One region of the Rhodococcus sp. no. 34 genome, then DNA from elsewhere that is predicted to be linked to it. Evidence: riboswitches for the same ligand, from Rfam matches in the RefSeq annotation. Region 1 holds a riboswitch; each other region holds the start of a gene.
What was found. A riboswitch is a leader RNA that binds a small molecule or an ion and turns the genes downstream of it on or off. The one in region 1 is predicted to bind thiamine pyrophosphate.
Positions count from the first base shown of each region.

Region 2: another riboswitch for thiamine pyrophosphate. It lies ahead of ACYP01_RS05180 (TenA family protein); the one in region 1 lies ahead of ACYP01_RS18055 (3-oxoacyl-ACP reductase).
Region 3: another riboswitch for thiamine pyrophosphate. It lies ahead of thiO (glycine oxidase ThiO); the one in region 1 lies ahead of ACYP01_RS18055 (3-oxoacyl-ACP reductase).

Region 1 is NZ_BAAILK010000041.1:126,039-133,225, reverse strand. It holds gene ACYP01_RS18070 (TetR/AcrR family transcriptional regulator) at 1-322, shown strand, start outside; gene ACYP01_RS18065 (AurF N-oxygenase family protein) at 319-1,308, opposite strand; gene ACYP01_RS18060 (DoxX family protein) at 1,411-1,851, opposite strand; TPP riboswitch at 1,990-2,083, shown strand; gene ACYP01_RS18055 (3-oxoacyl-ACP reductase) at 2,101-2,865, shown strand; gene ACYP01_RS18050 (LLM class flavin-dependent oxidoreductase) at 2,865-4,145, shown strand; gene dinB (DNA polymerase IV) at 4,142-5,455, opposite strand; gene ACYP01_RS18040 (MarR family winged helix-turn-helix transcriptional regulator) at 5,578-6,039, shown strand; gene ACYP01_RS18035 (zinc-binding alcohol dehydrogenase family protein) at 6,036-7,016, shown strand; gene ACYP01_RS18030 (response regulator) at 7,026-7,187, opposite strand, start outside.
Region 2 is NZ_BAAILK010000019.1:97,272-104,458, forward strand. It holds gene ACYP01_RS05165 (GNAT family N-acetyltransferase) at 448-717, shown strand; gene ACYP01_RS05170 (MFS transporter) at 879-2,105, shown strand; gene ACYP01_RS05175 (carboxylesterase/lipase family protein) at 2,098-3,666, opposite strand; TPP riboswitch at 3,771-3,866, shown strand; gene ACYP01_RS05180 (TenA family protein) at 3,854-4,597, shown strand; gene ACYP01_RS05185 (ABC transporter substrate-binding protein) at 4,597-5,625, shown strand; gene ACYP01_RS05190 (ABC transporter permease) at 5,603-6,406, shown strand; gene ACYP01_RS05195 (ABC transporter ATP-binding protein) at 6,415-7,187, shown strand, end outside.
Region 3 is NZ_BAAILK010000041.1:485,602-492,788, forward strand. It holds partial or broken gene ACYP01_RS19650 (ABC transporter ATP-binding protein) at 1-600, opposite strand, end outside; gene thiG (thiazole synthase) at 730-1,482, opposite strand; gene thiS (sulfur carrier protein ThiS) at 1,475-1,690, opposite strand; gene thiO (glycine oxidase ThiO) at 1,687-2,766, opposite strand; TPP riboswitch at 2,766-2,912, opposite strand; gene thiE (thiamine phosphate synthase) at 2,939-3,634, shown strand; gene ACYP01_RS19675 (hypothetical protein) at 3,883-4,014, shown strand; gene ACYP01_RS19680 (NUDIX hydrolase) at 4,107-4,751, opposite strand; gene ACYP01_RS19685 (hypothetical protein) at 4,910-6,271, shown strand; gene ACYP01_RS19690 (glutamate ABC transporter substrate-binding protein) at 6,286-7,187, shown strand, end outside.

The DNA of each region.
Region 1 (7,187 bases):
CAGTCTGAAGGCCACAATCGCCGACTCCGCCCGCACCACTATCACCGAAGTCGGTCGATCCGTGGGGATCGACTCCTCACCCTTCGATTCACTACCGTTCGCAGTGGTGACAATGGTCGAGGGCACGCTCACCCACTGGGTCCGAAGCACCGATCCGAAACCGAGCCGCGAAGAGATCGTCGCCGACCTCGCGAAATACACCTGGTACATGTTCGACGGCGTTGCCCGCTCGAGCGGACTACAGATCGATCCCCATGTCGAATTGTCCACGCTCATAGCCGAGCTGGTGTCCTCCGACGGAGGAACTTCGCGGCCGGACTAGATCCGGGTCTTGTCGGAACGCTTCGGCTCGCCGCGGTAGCGGGCGTAGTCGCCGTCGATGCGCAGCTTTCGCCACGCACGCTTCGACACCGGATTCATCAATCCGAGTTCGTCTGCCAGGGCTCGCATTTCGCCGAAGTAGTTACCCAGGATGCGGCGTGAATGCGGGCTCCCCCAGAAGGCGCTCTTCATCACCTCGTCCGGGATTCCGAATTCTTCGGCGAATTCCTTTGGCGGTGACATGATTTCACCCGCAAGCCAACGCATCGCGCCGGGGAAGGCGACCGATGTGATGGCTCGACTCGTACGACTGAGTCTGGGGACGTGATTGCGCAGGAACTCGTGAGCAAACGAGATGTGTCTCGCTTCTTCGGCGATGTGGATCTCCATGGTGCGGAGCATCGCCGGCGGCGTGTCCTTACCCTCACGGATGAGATCCTTCTGGAAGTGGTCGATCGGTTCTTCACCAGCCAGAATGCCGATGAAGAAGATGACCGGGAACTTTGCTCCCAGCACTCCGATGATCGGCGACAGTCGCCGGAACATCGGACGCATACCCGGCACGTCGATGTCCATGCGATTGACGAGTTCCTGGAACATCTGGATGTGATTGCACTCTTCGGTCATCTCGTGCAGGCAGTACCGGAACTCAGGCGACTGGTTGGGTAGCGCCATGATGTATTGCAGCATTCCCCGGATCAAGATGCTCTCGAAGGCCGAACCCACCTTGGTCACGTTCGCCTGACGCCACATTCCCATGGCGATTCGACGCTCCAACGACTGATCCTGGTACCACTGCGTCGCCCCGAGGGGGTCCGACACGGACGAGAGCACCCATCTCGGATCATGCGGATCGATCGCGAACTCTGGTGAATCCCAGTCGATGTCGAGATAGGGATCGAAACTGCGGGCAACTGAGCCCTCGGACAAAGTCTGCAGTACCTGGTGGTACGGCTTTTCCACTTCGATCGACGCTGACCGAGCCATCGGTGTCTCCTCACGGCCAGTCCGTCGATTGCAGTCGACGGACTTGAATGAGGTCAAACATAATGGGACACCGCGTCCCACGCAACCCCCCCGGGGCCTATTTCAGGCCCGACGCAGCGGGATGATCTCGCGAACCTTCTCGTCCCGGAGATACAGTCCCGCCCACATGACGATTCCGGTGTAGACGGCAAACAGGGTCGTGCTCAGCAGAGGCTGTTCAGCTCGAAGGTTGGTCAACACCGCTCCCCCCAGGTAACCGGTGAGCAGAATCGCGCCGAGTATCGACGTTCGCGGAATCACGTACAGCGCAAGGCAGATCAGTTGCACCACCCCAGCCGTCAATGCCAGCGAGTCCGGCAACCCAAGTTCAGCCGACGCATCCTTGACTGTCTGAAGGTTGAGAATGTGGATGATGCCGTCGAAGAGCATGAAAACGACGAACAGCCCACTCAGGACGTATCCGAGCTTGCGAGCCGTGGCCGAAGGTGTCGTCGTCGTGGCGTTACCGGAAACAGTTTCGTTGTGGACGGGCTGGGTGGTCATCGGAATCTCCTGGGGCGAAGGCGAGCGGCCGGTTGCCACTTCGCTTGCAATTACGACTCCCGAGCGATCGAAAACTCATCGCGCCGGCCGTTACAACGCACCCGGCGTTCAGGACGATTCACCTCACGTGGTCTGATGGTCGGTGACACGGGGTGCCGAAAAAGTCGGCTGAGATCAGACCCGATGAACCTGACCAGTTAGCACTGGCGGAGGGATGTCGACATGACCGAACAGCAATTTCAGCGCGCATTGAACCTGGACGAGCAGATCGTTCTGATCACCGGTGGCGCCCGCGGGCTCGGCGCCGCACTGAGCCGAGCATTCTCCCGCTCGGGGGCCCGGGTGATCGTGAACTACAACAAGAGCCGTGACACCGCCGAGACCCTGGTCACCGAACTGGGTGAGGATCGCACCTTCGCAGTCCAGGCGGACGTGACGGACCGCAGTTCCGTCGACCAGTTGTTCTCCGCTGCACGCGAGAGATTCGACGCACCGATCTCGACCGTGGTCGACAATGCACTGGTCGACTTCTCGTTCAACGGCGATGCACGGCCGAACGCGGACACGATCACCTGGGCCGACTTCGACTCTCAACTACGCGGAGCTGTTGCCGGAACACTCAATACCACCCAGGCAGCGCTACCAGGCATGCGCGAACTCGGCTTCGGCCGAATCATCACTGTCGGAACCAATCTGGTCCAGAATCCGGTAGTTCCGTACCACGACTACACCGCTGCCAAGGCCGCACTGTTGGCACTGACACGGACGCTGTCCGCCGACCTCGGTCCGGACGGGATCACAGTCAACATGGTCTCGGGCGGCTTGCTCCGCACCACCGATGCGAGCGCCGCAACACCGGAAGCCGTGTTCGACATGATCGCGGCAAGCACTCCCCTGCGCCGAGTCACCACGCCGGACGAATTTGCCGACGCTGCACTCTTTTTCGCCTCCCCATGGTCGCGGGCCGTGACCGGCCAGAACCTGGTTGTCGACGGCGGACTCGTCAAGAACTGATGGGCGCACAACTGCGGATAGGTGCGTTCCTGCTCGGTTGCGGACATCACAGTGCGGCATGGCGTCATCGCGACTCACCGGTCGAAAGTCTCGGCGACATCACGTATTACGAGTCGCTCGCCCAGATCGCCGAACGCGGCAAGCTGGACGCCGTCTTCTTCGCTGACGGTCACAGTGTTCGCGAACCCGAGTCGGGTGCGTCGTGGTTTCTCGAGCCGATCACCGCATTGACTGCCATGGCACGAGCGACAGCGGACATCGGCCTGGTGACCACCATTTCCACCACTTTCTACACGCCGTTTCACGCGGCGCGACTGTTGGCCTCGCTCGACCACATCAGCGGCGGACGGGCCGGCTGGAACGTCGTGACCTCGATGTTCGACCAGGAGGCGCGCAACCACGGACTCGAGGCGATGCCCGATCACGCATCCCGATACGAACGAGCCGACGAATTTGTCGAAGTGGCCCTCGCATTGTGGGATTCATGGTCGGAAGACGCGCTGATTCTCGACCGGTCGGGGCGTTTTGCCGACGCAAACAGGATTTCTCGAATCGATCACGACGGCAAACATTTTCGGGTGGACGGGCCGTTGACGGTTCCGCGCTCCCCGCAAGGCCGGCCGGTGTTGTTCCAGGCCGGGGCGTCCGAGCAGGGCCGCGATCTGGCGGCGCGTCGCGCCGAGGCAATCTATTCGGTTGCCTACGACTTACCCAGCGCACAGGCCTACTACGCGGACGTGAAATCGAGAATCGAGCGAGCCGGCCGGGATTCGAACTCTGTCGCCGTGATGCCGGGACTGGTCACCTACGTCGGCAGCACCGTCGCCGAGGCCAGGGCGAAGAAGGCCGAACTCGATCTCCTGCTGCCCACCGAACAGTCGATACGCCAACTCTCGTTGTTCACCGGACAGGATTGCGAGAACTGGGATCTCGACGGGCCCGTGCCCCCGTTGCCTCCACTCGAAGCGTTCACCGGGCCGCAGGGACGCTACGCCACTATTTTGCGGATCGTCGAGAAGGACGCACCGACTGTGCGGGAGCTCCTCGGGACGCTCGCTGCGGGTGGTGGTCACGCAACGATGATCGGAACACCGGAGTCGATTGCCGACGAGATGGGGTCCTGGTTGAACGGCCGCGGTGCCGACGGTTTCAATCTGATGCCGCCGACCTATCCGCAGGGTCTGGAAGATTTTGTCGATCACGTGATTCCGGTGCTGCAGGCGCGTGGGTTGTTCCGTCGCGAATACGAGGGAGCGACTCTGCGAGAAAACCTCACCTAGTCCGGCAGTAGCGGCACCGACAGGTCCGGATCGCGTCCCAGGAGCACTCCCCTCGTGAGGGCCGCGGAGCCGAACTTCTTCCGGACAATGTCCATTGCCGAGTCGAGGGCGGCAGTGTCCGGACCCGCGAATCCTGGACCGTCGAAGGGCAATTCGAGTTGTTCGGCGCCGTCCCGATCCAGGTTGGAGACAGCGACACCGATCAACGTGATGCCCTTGTCCGCGATCATCGGTATCGCTTCGTCCAGCAGCACCATCGAGGCGCTCAGCAATTCCGCTGTGTCGGCGGTGGACCGGCGCAGCGTGTGAGATCGAGTTGCCCGCGTGAAATCCGCGAAGCGGAGCCGGAGCGTGACCGTGCGCCCCGTCCGCTGCGCCGAACGCATGCGTCGACTGACACGGTCGACAAGGGACATCAACGACGCATCGAGTTCTGCGCGGGGATGGGATCCGCGACCCAGCGCATGCTGAGCACCCATCGAACTGCGGCCACGATAGGCGCGGACGGGGCGCGGATCTCGATTGTGTGAGAGTGCGTAGAGATGGCGACCGGCGCCGCCCCCGAGAATCGAGACGATCGAGGATTCGTCGTGCCGAGCGATGTCACCCACCGTCACGATGTCGAAGTTTCGCAGCTTCTGGGCCGTGATCTTGCCGACGCCCCACAGCTTCTCGACCGGCAAGGGATGCAGGAACTCGGTCTCGCCCTCCGGCGGCACTCGCAGCAATCCGTCGGGTTTCGCGAATGCACTGGCGACCTTGGCCAGGAACTTGGTGCGTGCGATTCCGACCGTGATCGGTAGTCCGACCTGCTCGGCCACATCGCGTCTGAGGTTGGCTCCGATCTGCAGCGGGTTTCCCACGATCTTGGCGAGCCCGCCGACCTCGAGAAAGGCCTCGTCTATGGAGATTCCTTCGACCAGCGGCGACGTGTCGTGAAAGACGTCGAACACGTCTTTGCTCGCCTGCGAGTACGCCGACATTCGCGGAGGGACGACTATCGCCTGAGGACACAGTGATCGGGCCTGACCACCGCTCATGGCTGTGCGAACCCCGAACGCCTTGGCCTCGTAGCTTGCCGCCAAGACCACCCCACCACCGACGATGACCGGCCTGCCGGCCAGAGTCGGGTCGTCGCGTTGCTCGACTGATGCGTAGAACGAATCGAGGTCCGCATGCAGGATTGTTGCGTCACCTGTGGACCGACCACCGCCAGAATGATTACCGCCAGAATGATTACCGCCGGAACGAGTATCGCCGGGGTGCTCACCTGGCGTTTCTTGGTCCAGCGGTTCATATGACACGAACATATGTTCCCATGACCCACCGACACTGCGTAAGGTTCGGAAATAGATTCCATGGAATTAATCACGAATCGGGCGTACGGTGAGAAAATGATTCCACGGAATGCATATCGGTTCTGAGTCTGCTCTTGACCAGATCAGCCCTGAGCAGGCACTTCGACAACCTCGTCCGCTTCGAAACCGAACTGTGGACGGCCGTCGACCAGCGACTCCGAATCGAGCACGACCTGCCACTGAGTCGATTCGAGCCGATGCAGATCATCGACAGGCTCGGCTCCTGTCGGGTCTTCGACATCGCCGAGGCCCTCGCGATCACCGTCGGTGGCACGAGCAAGCTGGTGGATCGAATCGAAGCGGCTGGACACTGCCGTCGAAAATCCAATCCCACCGACAAACGATCCTCACTCATCGAGTTGACTCCCGAGGGCAATGAGCTGTTGCGGCGGGCGAAGGCAACGTTCGACGGCGAATTGGAGCGCCGTCTCGGTTCCGTGCTGACGCCCGACGCTCTCGATCGATTCGGCGCCACACTGGCCACGCTGCGTGAAGCCAATCGAAACCTGACACCGACCACGAAGGAAAAAGCATGACCGACACAATGCGCGCAATCGTGCTCGACGCCCCCGGCCCGCCAGAAGCATTGACTATCAAAGTGATTCCGATACCCGTGCCGATTGCGGGCTGGGTACTGGTCCGGGTGAAGGCATTCGGCCTCAATCGATCCGAACTTCACACCCGCCTCGGCCTCGCCGAAGGCGTGACATTCCCGAGGGTGCTGGGCATCGAGGCCGTCGGCGAAGTGGTGAACTGCCCCGGCGGGGAGCTCACCGAAGGCCGGCAAGTCGCCGCCATGATGGGTGGGATGGGGAGGACGTTCGACGGCGGTTATGCCGAGTACACGTGCGTTCCCGTCAGTCAGGTCGTTCCCTTCTCGAGCGAACTGGACTGGTCGACAGTGGGAGCTGTTCCCGAGATGCTGCAGACGTCCTACGGCTCGCTGACGGTAGGACTGGACGCGAAATCCGGTCAATCCCTGTTGATCCGGGGAGGAACCTCCTCGGTCGGCATGGCAACCGCAGTCCTGGCGAAGCAGTGGGGACTCACTGTCCTTGCGACCACCCGAGATGCGAACAAAGCGTCGTCGTTGACCGCTATCGGGGTTGACCACGTTATCGTCGACGACGGTGCTGTGGCCGGCCAGGTTCGAGACATCCTCCCGGGCGGTGTTGATCTGGCCCTCGAATTGGTCGGAACACCAACACTTCCCGACACGTTGCGCGCGACCCGCGTTCACGGCACCGTGTGTTTCACGGGAATGCTGTCCAACGAGTGGACAGTCAAAGACTTTTATCCGATCGACTACATTCCACGCGGAGTGCGATTGACCTCGTACGGTGGGGACGCGTCCGACCTGCCTGCCGACGTACTGCAAGACTTCCTCTCCGCTGTGGCGTCAGGCGAGGCGGTGGTACCGATCGACGAGGTGTTCGCGTTCGAGGACATCGCGCGAGCACATGCCAAGATGGAAGCCGGTACGGCACGTGGCAAATTGGTAGTTGTGCTCTGACCTGGCTTCTCACACCACGAATCGATAACCCATTCCTGCCTCGGTGATCAGATGCTTGGGGTTCGCCGGGTCATCCTCGAGCTTCCGACGAAGTTGAGCCAGGTAGACACGTAGATAGTGGGTCTCGGTGTCGTACGCCGGTCCCCACACTTCCCGAAGCAACTCCTTCTG
Region 2 (7,187 bases), on a different contig from region 1:
AGCGGGTCTTTGGGATCACGTCCGAGAAACGATCTGATGACCAACGCAATACCCCTGGGGTTTCCGGCCGCTCGCACCCATCATCGACACGCAACCAGCGCGCCGCTGACCTGCAATTTGCCCGTTTCAGGCCCTCCACTTAATCCATCCGAACAGACGACAAAAAACTTTGTGACCGGTCCCACATATTGGGATGTTTACGATCGTGATGCATATGTATCACCCGTTGTGGGCACAAAAGTACGGGCAAATCGGCACGTACAGACCAGTTTTGTTCGTTCTCCATGGCGACGAAGGTCCCTTGAACGGTCGTCCAGTTGTAGTTGCGCTAAGTAACGGATCCCACGTCGGCAACCGATATTGCGGACGGCCTGCCAGGTAGCGTGCTCCAGAGAACGTAGACGCGGCGCGGCGCAACCGGCCGCCCTTTCGAAACGGAGCCCGAAGATGACCGAGACAGTGGCGCACAATCCCGCGGAAACGCGTTTCGAGATCCGAGTCGACGGCGAACTCGCCGGTTTCGCCGAGTACTCGGACCATTCCGGCGTCCGTGATTTCCACCACACGGTGACCTATCCGCAGTTTCGTGGGCGCGGGCTTGCCGCCATCGTGGTGCGTGAAGCGCTCGATCAGACCCGGAACGAGGGATTGAAGATCCTTCCGACGTGCTCGTACGTCGAGAAGTTTGTTGCGGAGAACCCCGTCTACCAGGCATAACCGAACGAGAACGGCCAGGGAAAAACCAGTCGCGAACCTGCAGACCCCGCTGCTAGCGTCGATGGTGCCGTCGTCGAAATCCTGGGCGGCACCATCTCGGGGAAGGAAAGAACGTGGTCGCCTCAGCAGATCGGCGTCCACCTGCGTCCACGGACGTAGCTATCCCCAGCTATCTCCCTCTCGTACTGGTCAATCTCGCGACGCTGTTCTCGGCGATCGGCAACGGTATCGCCATCGTCGTGCTCCCCTGGCTGGTTCTCGAACGAACCGGTAAGGCTACCGACGCGGCGATAGTTGCCGGCGCAGCAGCCATTCCGCTACTCGTGTCGAGCCTGTTTTCGGGGACATTCGTCGACAAGTTCGGACGCCGTCGAACGTCGATGATTTCCGACGCTCTCTCCGCGATGTCCGTTGCAGCGATTCCGATCATCGCGGCCACCGCGGGCTTGACGATCCCGGTGATCGCGGCGTTGGCAGCACTCGGCGCCGTGTTCGACCCCGCCGGAATGGCGGCGAGGGAGTCCATGCTGCCTGCAGCGACTCGGACCGCCAAGTGGAAGCTCGATCGAACCAACAGTGTGTACGAGGCCAACTTCAACGTCGCGTATCTGATCGGCCCTGGCATCGGCGGTGTCCTCATCGCAACGATCGGAGCGGTGAACACGCTCTGGGTCACGGCGGCAGGTTTTGTGTTCTCGATAGTCGTGGTCGCCTTCATCCGGCTTCCCGGCGCCGGAGTGCCCGAACACGAACACCGTCCGAAATCGATCTGGCACGGCACACTCGACGGTCTTCGGTTCGTCTGGAACAACAAACTGCTGCGCACCCTGGCGCTGATCGACATGGCAGTCGTCGCGCTCTACATGCCTGTGGAGAGTGTCGTGTTCCCGGTGTACTTCACAGAGTTGGATCAACCGGCCCAACTCGGATCGGTGTTGATGGCCTTGGCGATCGGCGGCATCATCGGCTCTCTCGCCTACGCCCCACTGGCGCCGATCATGTCCCGGCGGCTGATCATGATTTTTGCCGTCGCCGTTCTCGGCATAGCGATGCTGGCCATGGCGCTCCTACCTCCGCTGTGGGTGATCCTCGTACTTGCCGGACTGCAGGGCCTCGTCTACGGACCAGTCGGCCCGATCGCCAACTACGCCATGCAGACGCACAGCCCGGAGCACATGCGTGGACGCGTCGTCGGTGTCATGACGTCGACGGCCTACGCCGCAGGCCCGCTCGGCTACCTCGCGGTCGGCCCGCTGCTCGATCAACTCGGAATCGCGTCGACCTTTGTGGCCCTGTCGATTCCGATCATCCTGATCGCCGCAGTATGTGCCTCCCTACCGGTGCTTCGCGAACTCGATCGTCCGCGGCACTCGACCGACGTCAGTTGAACCCCATCACGTCGTTGCCCCAGGCGACGCGCAGTCCGTGATCGGGGTCGCTGACGAGGGTGTCGGCGGAGTCGATCAACAGCGTCGACCGCTTCTCTTCCTCGTACGGCGCCCAGTGCTTCGAGCCGTCGAGGGCCGCCGGCACGGCATGCCTGGCGAAGGCCAACCATCGCCGTTGGATACGGCCGGCCACCTCCATCGCGGCCTTCCGTCCGCCGAGCCAGAACGTGGGGTCGACGTTCAGGGTTCCGAAATTGCCGAATACATAAGGTAATTCGGTCGCGTGGCCCGCGCCGATCCGCGCCGCCTTGAGCATCGGCGTCGCGTGATCGAAGCGGTAGACCCACGTAGGGGAATGCCTGCAGTGCGCGTCGGCGATCCACAGGGTCGGCATGCGAAACGCCGCGTCCCGTGAAAGCGCCAGCGCGCCACTCGGTTTCGCATGGTCAGGGTAAGCCGACATGATCTCGGCAAGTTTGGTCGCCGAGATGTCGGGGTGATCGTCGGCCAGTAATTGGAGCATTGCCTCGACGGACTGCGCACTCACCGGCATCAGCGGAGACTTCATGAACTTGAAGATCGACGCCTCGTCCTTGTTGGAACCGATGATCAGTGGGATTCGGTGCGCGTAACCCTTCTGGAAAGCCGCAACCGGGTAGTGCGGCACCAGATCGCGATCGACAACGGGTGCCATCGCCAAAGTTCCCGGAATCCGGGTCGGAATTTCGTTGACCAAATCATCGCTTGCCTTCACGAGCAGTTCCAGATCTGTGGTCAGCAGATCGCCTGCGTCTTCGGGGTCGATCGAGAGCAGTTCGAGAAACCGCTCTGCAACGGTCTTGGCGCGCTCGGCCCCGTAGACGGAGGTCGCGGGCGGACTCTGGGCAATCGCACGATGGAACAGACCTTCGGCGCTCGGACAGGTCATGAGCGTCGTGATGGATCCTGCGCCGGAGGACTCCCCGAACACGGTCACCGCACTCGGGTCACCACCGAAGGCGTCGATGTTGTCTCGAACCCATTCGAGTGCCGCAATCTGGTCTCGCAGACCACAGTTCGATTCGAAAACAGTATCCGCGGTGGAGAATGCAGACAGGTCCAGGAATCCGAGTGCGCCGACGCGATAGTTGAAGGAGACGAGAACGACGTCGCCGGTTTCAGCCAGATGACGGCCGTCGTAGATCGTTTGGGCGGCGGATCCGAGGCAGTAGGCGCCGCCGTGAATCCACACCATCACCGGTCGCGGCGTGCCGTCGGGTCGCGGGGCCCAGACGTTGATCGACAGGCAGTCCTCGTCGATTTTGAAGGCCCGATCGATCGGAACCGCCGGACTCTGGCCTTGCGGCGCGATCGGCCCGAACTCACGACAGTCGCGCACCCCGTCCCACGGCTGTGTGGGTTGTGGCGCTCGGAACCTCCGCTCACCCACCGGCGCCGCTGCGTAGGGCATGCCCTTCCACGCGAATACACCGCCATCCGGATACCCGCGGGCTTCTCCGCCTCGCGCCCGGATCACCAGAGTTCCGTCCTCGCCGAGATTTGGTCGAACGTCGGTCTCCATGTCTGAATCCCCTCCCGACCCGCGCGTGTGGCAATCAAGACCAAACCTACCAATCTCGGACGGGTGTGCGCCGAGTACGCAACCCCTCGGTGTTAAGGTCGCCTAGTTCTGACACGGGGTGCTCCGCATGGGCGGGGCTGAGAACACACCCGGGAACCTGATCAGGTAATGCTGACGAAGGGATGTCATGGCTACTACGCAGCCTGCATACAATTCTGCCGAAAACTCGGTGGCCACAGCGCCGTCGACGGATCGGTTCACAGATCGACTCTGGGCCGAGACGAAGGCCCTCCGCGAGTCGATCGACTCACTGGAGTTCCTCCGCCGCCTCGGCGACGGAACATTGCCTCTCGACGCGTTCCGCACGTACATCGAGCAAGACAAGCTTTATCTCGAGGGGTATTCGAAAGCGTTGTCCCTGGTCGCGGCCCATGCCCCGGATCCGCAGTCCGCGGGCTTCTGGTCGAATTCCGCGTCCACGGCAGCGACAGTGGAATCTGCGCTTCACGACGGACTTCTCACCGGTGGAATTCTTCCAGCGGGATCGGGAAGGCTCGAGCATTCGCAGGCCTGCCTGGGATACGTCTCGTATCTGACGGCGACTGCAGCAACTGCGCCTTACCCGGTCTCCGCAGCGGCAGTACTCCCCTGCTTCTGGATCTACGCCGAGGTCGGCCGCGATCTTGCCGCTTCAGCGCGCGAGGTACTCGACGCCGATCCGTCGCATCCGTACGCACAGTGGGTCACGACCTACGACGCACCCGAATTCCACGAGTCGGTGGCGCAGGCCCGCGTACTGGTCGATGCTGCGGCCGAAGCTGCCACCGAGACAGAGCGTGAGGCGATGAGTGAAGCATTCCGCATCGCCAGCCGCTATGAGCTGATGTTCTGGGATTCCGCACTCCACCAGCAGCCTTGGCCGGCGTCGTGATGTCGTTTGCGGCGCTGCGCCGCACGCTTGCCACGTCTGCCGCGATCGCAGCCGCGTTCACAGTTCTGACCGGATGCGCCTCTCACACCGGCTCTTCCGACGGGACCATTCGGTTCGCACTCGACTGGACACCGAACACGAACCACACCGGTTTGTACGTAGCACTCCAAGAGGGCTACTTCGAGGACGCCGGCCTGGACGTCTCGATCCTGCCGTACAACAACACCTCGCCCGACACCCTGGTCGATGCCGGCAATGCCGAGTTCGGCATCAGCACACAGAGTCAGGCCACGTTCGCCCGTGCAGCCGGCGCCGCCACGACGTCCGTCATCGCGCCACTTCAGCACCGCGCCACCGGCATCGGCGTGAAGGCGGATCGTGCGGACATCACGCGCCCACGTGATCTCGACGGGAAGACGTACGCCGGGTTCGGTGATCCCGGCGAAGTCGAAACGCTGCAGCAGATCATCCGCAACGACGGCGGGACCGGGAACTTCACGACGGTCACGCTCGGAACTTCCGCGTACGAAGCCGTGTACTCGGGCCAGGCAGACTTCACCGTCTCCTACTTTGCTTGGGAAGGCCTCGAAGCGGAGCGAAACGGAACTCCGATGCGGTACTTCCAGTACACCGATTACGGCTTCCCCGATGCGTATTCGATCGTGATCAACGGCAACCAGCAGTGGTTGAAGGACCATCCCGACGAGGCACGCAAGTTCGTCAAAGCCGTTCAACGCGGATATCAGACTGCTGCCGACAACCCGGACCAGGCCGCGCAGGATCTCATCGACGCGAACCCCGGAGCATTCACCGACGAAGACCTCGTGCGTGAGAGTCAGCGGATGCTCGCCGCCGACTACATGAAAGACGCCAACGGTGTTGTGGGCGCCCAGAATCTCGAAACCTGGTCGGGTTATTCGGGATTCCTCTTCGAGAACGGATTGCTCGCCGGACCCGACGGGAAGCCGTTGACCCAGAAGCCGGACTGGTCGGAGTACTTCACCAATGAGTATCTCGACGCGTCCTGACGTGAGCGGACGGTTGGTCTCGACCATGCGGCGGGCGCTTCCCGCGCTCGCCGTGGTGCTGCTCCTCGTGGCGGCGTGGCAGATCTACGTCGAGATCAGTGGGATTCGGCCGCAAGTACTTCCGTCTCCGGGGCGCGTTCTGTCCCAGGGGTGGGACAACCGCGAGATCATCTCCGGCCACGCCTGGTCGACATTGCAGGTCACGTTGGTCGGCTTCACTGTTTCATTGGTGTTGGCCTGGATTCTTGCTGTGGTCGTGGACTTTTCGCCGTGGTTGTCACGCGCGCTGGTACCACTTTTCGTCGTCTCGCAGACGCTGCCGATCATCGCCATCGCGCCGCTGATGATCATCTGGTTCGGCTTCGGGTTGTTGCCGAAGGTGTTGGTGATCGCCCTTGCGACGTTCTTCCCCATGACCATCGGACTCATCGAGGGATTTGCCGCGGCCGATCGGGAAGCGGGCGCTCTCCTGCGCAGTATGGGCAGCACTCGCTGGCAGGAGTTCCGATACGTTCGCCTTCCTTCGGCAATTCCGCGATTCTTCACTGCCCTGCGCATCGGCATCACGTATGCGGTCGTGGGTGCGGTGTTCTCCGAATACGTCGGCGCTACTTCCGGTTTGGGTATCTACATGAGCACCCAGAAGAACTCCTTCCGCACCGACCTGGTGTTGGCGGCCGTACTGGTGACCGCGTTGATCAGTGTCACGCTGTACTTGCTGACGTTCGCCATCGAGCGCATCGTTGCACCATGGGCGATGAACGAAAGGTCGCGGACATGACTGACCCGATGGTCGAGGATGCAATGGTCGAAATCCAGGACCTGACCAAGAGGTTCGACACGGCCGGAGAATCGCGTCTCGTGCTCGATTCGGTGTCCTTTGGCGCCGACGCGGGCGAATTCGTGTCGGTGATCGGGCCGAGCGGCTGCGGCAAGAGCACGATCTTCAACGTCCTGGCCGGGCTCGAATCCCCGACCGCGGGTTCGGTCCGTGTGGGCACGCGCGCAACGGAATCCGAAGCAGCCGCCGAGGTGCACACCGCGTACATGCCGCAGAAGGATCTTCTGTTCCCTTGGCGCTCGGTACTGGACAACACGGCCCTCGGTTTGGAAGTGCAGGGAGTCGGCAAGAAGGAAGCACGCGAGCGCGCTCGCGAGTTGTTCCCGGCGTTCGGACTGTCCGGATTCGAGGACGCCCGGCCGTCACAGCTGTCCGGCGGCATGCGCCAGCGAGCGGCGATGCTGCGCACCGTTGTTCAGGGCAAACCTGTCCTGCTGCTCGACGAGCCGTTCGGCGCACTGGACTCGTTGACCCGCACCGAGATGCAGGCCTGGCTGCAAGACGTGTGGCAGCAGTACCGGTGGACCGTGCTGATGATCACCCACGATATTCGTGAAGCGATCTATCTGTCCGATCGCGTGGTCGTTCTGTCGGCGAGGCCGGCAACGGTCAGGTGCGTCGTCGACGTTCCCTTGCCGAGGCCACGCGAACTGGACATGATCACCTCGCCCGAGTTCGCCGACGTCGAGCGTGAACTGCTTGCCGTTCTCCACGACGAGAC
Region 3 (7,187 bases), 360 kb from region 1:
GATCACCACCAACTGCTCCGCCGTGAGCGCCATCTCCGAAAGGAGGTGACTCGACACCAACACCGTGCGGCCCTCGGCCGCCAACCGCTGCATGAACTTACGAATCCAGACGATGCCCTCCGGATCGAGACCGTTGACCGGCTCGTCGAACAACAACACCTTCGGATCCCCCAACAACGCACCCGCCAACCCCAGACGCTGCGACATACCGAGCGAGAACCCGCCGGCCTTCTTTCCCGCCACCTCGGACAACCCGACCAACCCGAGCACCTCGTCGACGCGGGACTTCGGGATCCCGTTCGAAGCAGCCATCCACTGCAGATGCGCCCGCGCACTGCGATTGGGATGCACCCACTTCGCATCCAACAACGCACCCACCGTCCGCAACGGCGTCTTGAGCTCGCGGTACGGCTTGCCCTCGATCAACGCCGCACCCGAGGTCGGCTGATCCAAACCCAGGATCATCCGCATCGTCGTCGACTTGCCTGCACCGTTCGGGCCCAGGAAGCCCGTCACGATGCCCGGCTTGACCGTGAACGACAAATCGTCCACCGCTTTCGTCGGTCCGTAAACCTTGGTCAATCCCCTCAGTTCAATCATGAGGAGAACTTTGCCCTACCGGCAATGACCAGCACATCGGCCACAGGTCTAGTTCCGAGTGGTACTCAGGTAGGACACGAAGCCGGACAATCCGGGCATAACCCTGAGAAAACACCCGGAAATGGTCCGTCAGGACGATGCTTGGGCCCAGAACCGCTTGGGAATCCGGCCGGCGTGACGCGCTTCGAAACCTGCTACCACTGCGTGCCGCATCGCCGACGCCATCAACGCGGGATTCTTGGCCCGCGTCACCGCTGTCGCAAGCAGGACGGCGTCGCAGCCCAACTCCATGGCAAGGGTGGCGTCGCTGGCCGTTCCGATTCCGGCGTCGAGGATGACGGGCACACCGGCGCGCTCGACGATCATCTCGATGTTGTGCGGATTCGCGATACCCAGCCCTGTCCCGATGGGTGAACCGAGCGGCATGACTGCCGCGCAGCCGACCTCTTCGAGGCGAAGCGCCAGCACCGGATCGTCCGTCGTGTACGGCAGGACGGTGAATCCGTCGTCCACCAATTGTTCTGCGGCGGAGACGAGTTCGATTGCGTCGGGCAGCAGAGTCCGCTCGTCGGCGATGACTTCGAGTTTGACCCAGTTCGTCTCGAGCGCTTCGCGTGCCAACTGCGCCGTCAGGACCGCTTCGGCGGCGCCTCGACACCCGGCGGTGTTCGGCAACGGTTCGATTCCGAGGCGACGAAGCAGGTCCAGAACGCCGGTGCCGCCGGCCGCGTCGACTCGCCGCATCGCGACGGTGGTCAGTTCGGTACCGGAGGCGACAAGCGCTTCCTCGAGCACCGCAAGGTTGGCGGCGCCGCCTGTCCCCGTGATGAGCCGGGAACCGAAACTGCGGCCCGCGATAGTGAGAAGGTCCTGCTCAGCCACCCTGCACCGCCGTGAGGATCTCGATTTCCCAACCACGTCCGACGGATTCGTCCCAACGCCCGCGAGGAAAGAGCGCACCGTCGACGGCGACGGCGATGCCTTTGCTCGGCAACTCGAGGTGCGTCAGAAGTTCGGTCACCGTGACTGCTCGATCGAACTCGAGATCTTCGCCGTTGACGGTGATCCCGATCGGGACCTGCTCACTCATGAATTTTCCTTAGCTACTGCGAACCGCTCGGGTTCGGTTCCTTTTACCTCGACCAAAGATGTGCCGTTCAGCAACGCGACCGTCGCATCGGCGGTGACGGGCGTCAGCAGGACTCCGTTGCGGCCGTGCCCGGTGGAGACGACAACACGATCGGACACGCGCCCGATCAACGGCAGGTTGTCCGGCGTCATGGGACGCAGACCTGCCGCGCACTCGTACAGTTCGTATTCGCCGATCGCCGGCATCAGGGCCTCGGCGTCGTTGATCAGGTCCCGTACGCCGGCCATCGTGACCTGTGTATCCTCGCCGGACTCGTATTGTGTTGCGCCGACGACGATTCCGTCACCGCGCGGGACGAGGTAGGCGGGCCGGCCGTGGACGCTGCCACGGATGGTACGGCTGGGCGCCGGGGTGACTCCAGGCCTACTGCGCAAGCGAAGGATTTCGCCCTTGACCGGGCGTACCGGTAGCCCGGGCCACAGCTTGGGTGACGCGATACCGGCGGTGAGCACTATCTGATCGGTATCGAGTTCGGCGAGGTCGCCGACGGCCCGCGCGATCAATTCGACGCCGGATTCCGCACAGGCCTTCTGCAACGCCGCCAGCAGAAGTCTGTTGTCGACGGCGGACTCACCAACAGCCATCAACCCCGACCGGATGCCCCGGCCCAGCATCGGTTCGAGTTCACGGATGCGCGCGCGACCGAGAACTTCGAGTTCGTGCCCCTGCGAGCTCACCCACTCGGCGATGGTCTGCAGGTCCTGCGCGTCGGCAGCATCGAGTGCAACCGTCAGCGAGCTGTCCGCGGTGAAGACCGATTGCCCGAATTTTCCGAGCTCCTCACCGAACGTCGGCCACCGTTCCAGGGACGCTGCACCGATTGTCAACGCGGTTTCTTCACCCGGCCAGCCTTCGGAAAGCGGGGCAAGCATTCCGCCCGCCACCCACGAAGCACCTGATCCAATGGACGGGTCGTACAACCGAACGGCCCACCCGTCGCGGGCTGCTCGCCACGCGATAGCGAGACCGATGACACCGCCGCCGACAACCGACACCGTACGAGCGTGTGTACTCACGAAACTCCACCTCCACTTCCTGCGCCGGCATGATCCGGGTCAGGTCTGACGGTCGGGATCTGGTCGCGATCCCCTCTCAGCCCAACGAACCTCGCAGTCACGACAAAAAGTGACGACGACGTTTCAGGACTCCCGTGTCGAACCTTGCTCCCTAGAGGCTACCGTTTGCTCCGTGCACCCCACACATCCCAGTAACGACATCGACCGGCGCGAGCGCCTGGCAGCAGCACGGCTGTACCTGTGCACCGACGCGCGCCGCGAGAAAGGCGACCTCGCGCAGTTCGCCGAGGCAGCATTGTCCGGCGGAGTCGACATCATCCAATTGCGTGACAAAGGCTCTGCCGGTGAGCGCGAGTTCGGCCCGCTCGAGGCCAAGGACGAACTGGTGGCGCTGGGCATTCTCGCGACCGCAGCGCGACGCCACGGCGCATTGTTGGCCGTCAACGATCGCGCGGATCTCGCGATGGCTTCCGGCGCCGACATCCTCCACCTCGGCCAGAACGACATTCCCGTCCCCTACGCGCGAACCGTTGTCGGTGAAGACGTCGTCATCGGCCGTTCGACGAGCAGTCGCGCGCAGGCGAGTCTGGCCGCCATCGAGGAGGGCGTCGACTACTTCTGTACCGGGCCGGTCTGGGCGACACCGACCAAACCGAATCGAAGTGCGTCCGGTTTGGAACTGGTTCGATCGACCGCCGACGCCGCACCGCCGCGGCCCTGGTTTGCGATCGGCGGCATCGACGAGGAACGTCTGCCAGAGCTGCTCGATGCCGGCGCCACGCGCATCGTCGTCGTGCGTGCAATCACGCAAGCATCGGACCCCCAGGCGGCCGCGCAACGCCTCGCCGCAGCCGTCGCTGGGCGCTGAAAGCCGGTAACTGGCGTTCGTCAAGTGTTTGCCGGGCGATTTCCGCACAGTTACGGGTCAGCACGCCTGACTCGAATTGTGAACGGAAGTTGTCCGATCAGACAACAAACTCCCAGTTCCTAGGTGCGATTGGATGTCCGAAAAGTCGGATTAAGTGATCTTGCTCACAGTTGCTTCGATTGCGTGTCACATCCCATTCGGTTTGTTGTAGTTTACCTCCAGTTACTAACTGAACCTAGGAGCACTAAATGGGATCCCTCGACACCGGCTCGCTCAGCACCGAATCGCTCGAAGACCTGAACCTCGGCAAGATCAGCGAGCTGCTCAAGCTCGGTATCACCGCGGTCAGCTTCATCACGGCGCTGAACTCGCTCAGCTGAGCCTCGTTTCGGTCGACGACCGAAACACCGAAGGGCCGGACTCCCGAGGAGTCCGGCCCTTCTGCTGTGTACGAACTGCGAAGACTCGACTGCTACGACTGGGTACTGCTCGCCTCGGACAGGTTCTGGTCGCTGCCTGCCTGGTCACCGCGTGCCTGGTCGCTGCCTGCCTGGTCGCTGCCTGCCTGGTCACTGCCGTGGTGGGAACTACCCGACAACCATCCGAATCCGCCGTCCTCGAGCACGACGGTGTGCGGATCGCCGTCCACGGCCACAACAGGCTCGGTCCGGAGGTCGGGCCATGAGGAACCGAAGCCCGGATGCAGCGGCAGTGAGTCGACGTCGGCTTCGCGTACCCACCGCAACTCGGTGCTCTCACCATTGGCAACCGTCGACAGTGGATGCGCCGCGTCAGCCACGACGGTGGTGTAAGTCCACCCGCTCTCGGCGCGCATCGTCACTACTTCCCCGCGAACACGGACGGCGTCCTCGGCGATACCTGCTTCTTCGTGTGCTTCCCGGACGGCAGCGTGCGTCGTGCTCTCGTGTGAGTCCCGCGCTCCGCCGGGCAGTGCCCACGTTCCGCCCTGATGGCTCCACGCCGCACGATGCTGCAGCAAGACCATGGGTGATCCGTCCGAATCGGGGGCACGCAGAAGCAGTCCTGCAGCTCCGTGTTTACCCCAATGCCGAGTACCGTCCGATCCGATGGACCAACCGTCACCGTCACCACGCATCGACTACCTCGCTCCGCCTGCTCTCGCCGTTGTCCCACACTAACCGTTTCAAACTGCTCCAGGTGTAGGTGATGCTTATATGCTCGCGAAGATGCCCTGAATCATTTCTCGGCGGCATCATTTCTCGGTAGCCCGCCTACAGCGAAGTGAGGTGCTCGATGGTCGACCGTGTCGTCCCGTCCATCGAACCCCGGTCGCTGCCGCCCTCCGAGGCCACATCAGTGTCGGCGGAGGACGAGCAGGCACTTCTGCGGCGCGAACTGCAGGCCTTCATGTCCTCGACGCCTGGCCGGTTGACCGTCGTCGGACTGATCCTGATCGCGATCACTTTGATCGCCGGACTCCTCGCCGCCGCAGCGATCGAGAACCGCCAGGCGAACCTCGACCTCCTCCTCGTCGAAACCGAGCCTCTCGCCAACTCGGCCCAGAATCTCTACAGTGCGTTGTCCTTGGCAGACGCCGCCGCGGCCACCGCCTTCATCTCCGGCGGCCTCGAACCCGCCGAAGTCCGCGACCGATACACGCAGTCGATCGGTGAGGCCTCTGCGGAGATCGTCCAGGCGTCGGCCGGTCTCGACTCGACCGATCTTGCCGGTCACAGCGCCTTGACCACCATCTCGACCGACCTCTCCGTCTACACCGGGCTGGTCGAAACTGCACGGGCGAACAATCGCGTCGGAAACCCGGTCGGGGCAGCATATTTGAGCGAGGCCTCGCAGTTGATGCAGACCTCGCTGCTGCCGATGGCCCAGCAACTGCACGCCTCGCAGGAGACGCTGGTCTCCCAAGTACAGCGCGATTTCGAGACTCCACCGTGGTGGCCGATCGTGGCGTTCGTCTTCGTGCTGTGCGCGCTGGTGGCGACACAGATGTACTTCTCCCGCAAGAGTCGCCGACGCTTCAATCTCGGGTTGATCCTTGCCTCGCTCGCGGTCGCTGCAGCTCTGCTGTGGCTGCTCACGGTCGGACTGGTCTCCGCACTGGCCACCGGGCGCGCGCTCGACGCCGGGGCCGAGCCACTGCACGAACTGACCGAGGCACGAATCATGGCTCAGCAAGCACGCACCGTGGAAACCCTCACGCTGGCGAGGCGGGATTCGACCGCCGAGGACAACGTGACGTTCACCCGCAAGGTCGATGCTCTGCGGGACATCCTCGAGGGCCTGCAAAGCGACGAACGCGCCCGAGTGAACAGCGAAGTGCTGACCGCCGCACTCGACTCGCGCCAGCAGTGGGTGGCTGCGCACACGCGCATGTACGACCGTCTCGGAAACGGCGACTTCACGTCCGCCGCAGCCATCACCATCGGCGCCGGAGAACACGATTCGGCCGCGGAGTACGGAAAGCTCGATCACGAACTCTGGCAGGGAATCGTGGATTCGCGCACGAATCTTCGGTCCGACGTCTCGTACGCCTCCCGGGTGTTGGCTGCCTCTGCACCGGGCATGTCTGTATTGGCAGTTCTCGGAGTTGCCGGAATCTTCATCGGATTCTGGCCTCGACTGCGGGAGTATCAGTGACGGGAGTACCGGTGATGCGGAGGAAGAGCCCGGCCGTATGTGTCGCGGTTCTGGCAGCGGCCATGCTGGTGCTCGCCGGTTGCGGTGCGGATCGAGCCGAAGACTTGGACAACGCAGGCGCCACGTCGTACACGGAACCGCCGCTGCCGGCCGAGGCCACCATCGCTCCCAGCCCGACACCGACGACTACCGCGTCGTGCACCAACCTCACCGCGAGCCTGCGGCCCACCCCCGCAGACGCATCTCCGCAGCCACCCACGCCGAGCCTCGACGCCATCCGCGCCCGCGGGCGGCTGATCGTGGGCCTGGACACCGGTTCCAACCTCATGAGCTTTCGCGATCCGGCCACCGGGCGCCTCGAGGGTTTCGACGTGGACATCGCCCGCGAAATCGCCCGAGATCTGCTCGGTGACCCGGAGAAGATCGAGTACCGAATCCTGACGTCGGACGATCGGATCGCCGCACTCCAGGAATCGATGGTCGACGTGGTCGTCAAGACCATGACCATCACGTGCGAGCGGCGCGAGAAGGTCGACTTCTCGACGCAGTACTTCTCCGCTGAACAACGAATTCAGGTCTTGCAGGGGTCATCCGTCCGCGGCATCGACGACCTCGCAGGCAAGCGGGTCTGCGCTGCCCGGGGAACGACCTCGGCCACTCGAATCCAGCAACTCCAACCCGAAGCCACCGTCGTCACCGTCCCGATGTGGTCCGACTGCCTCGTCGTCCTCCAACAGGGGCAGGTGGACGCGATCAGCACCGACGACACGATCCTCGCGGGCCTCGCCTCGCAAGACCCGTATCTGATGATGGTCGGTGGCTCACTGGGCGTCGAACCGTACGGAATCGGAGTGAACAAGGACAACCCCGACTTGGTCCGATTCGTCAACGGAACACTGGATCGGATCCGGAGCGA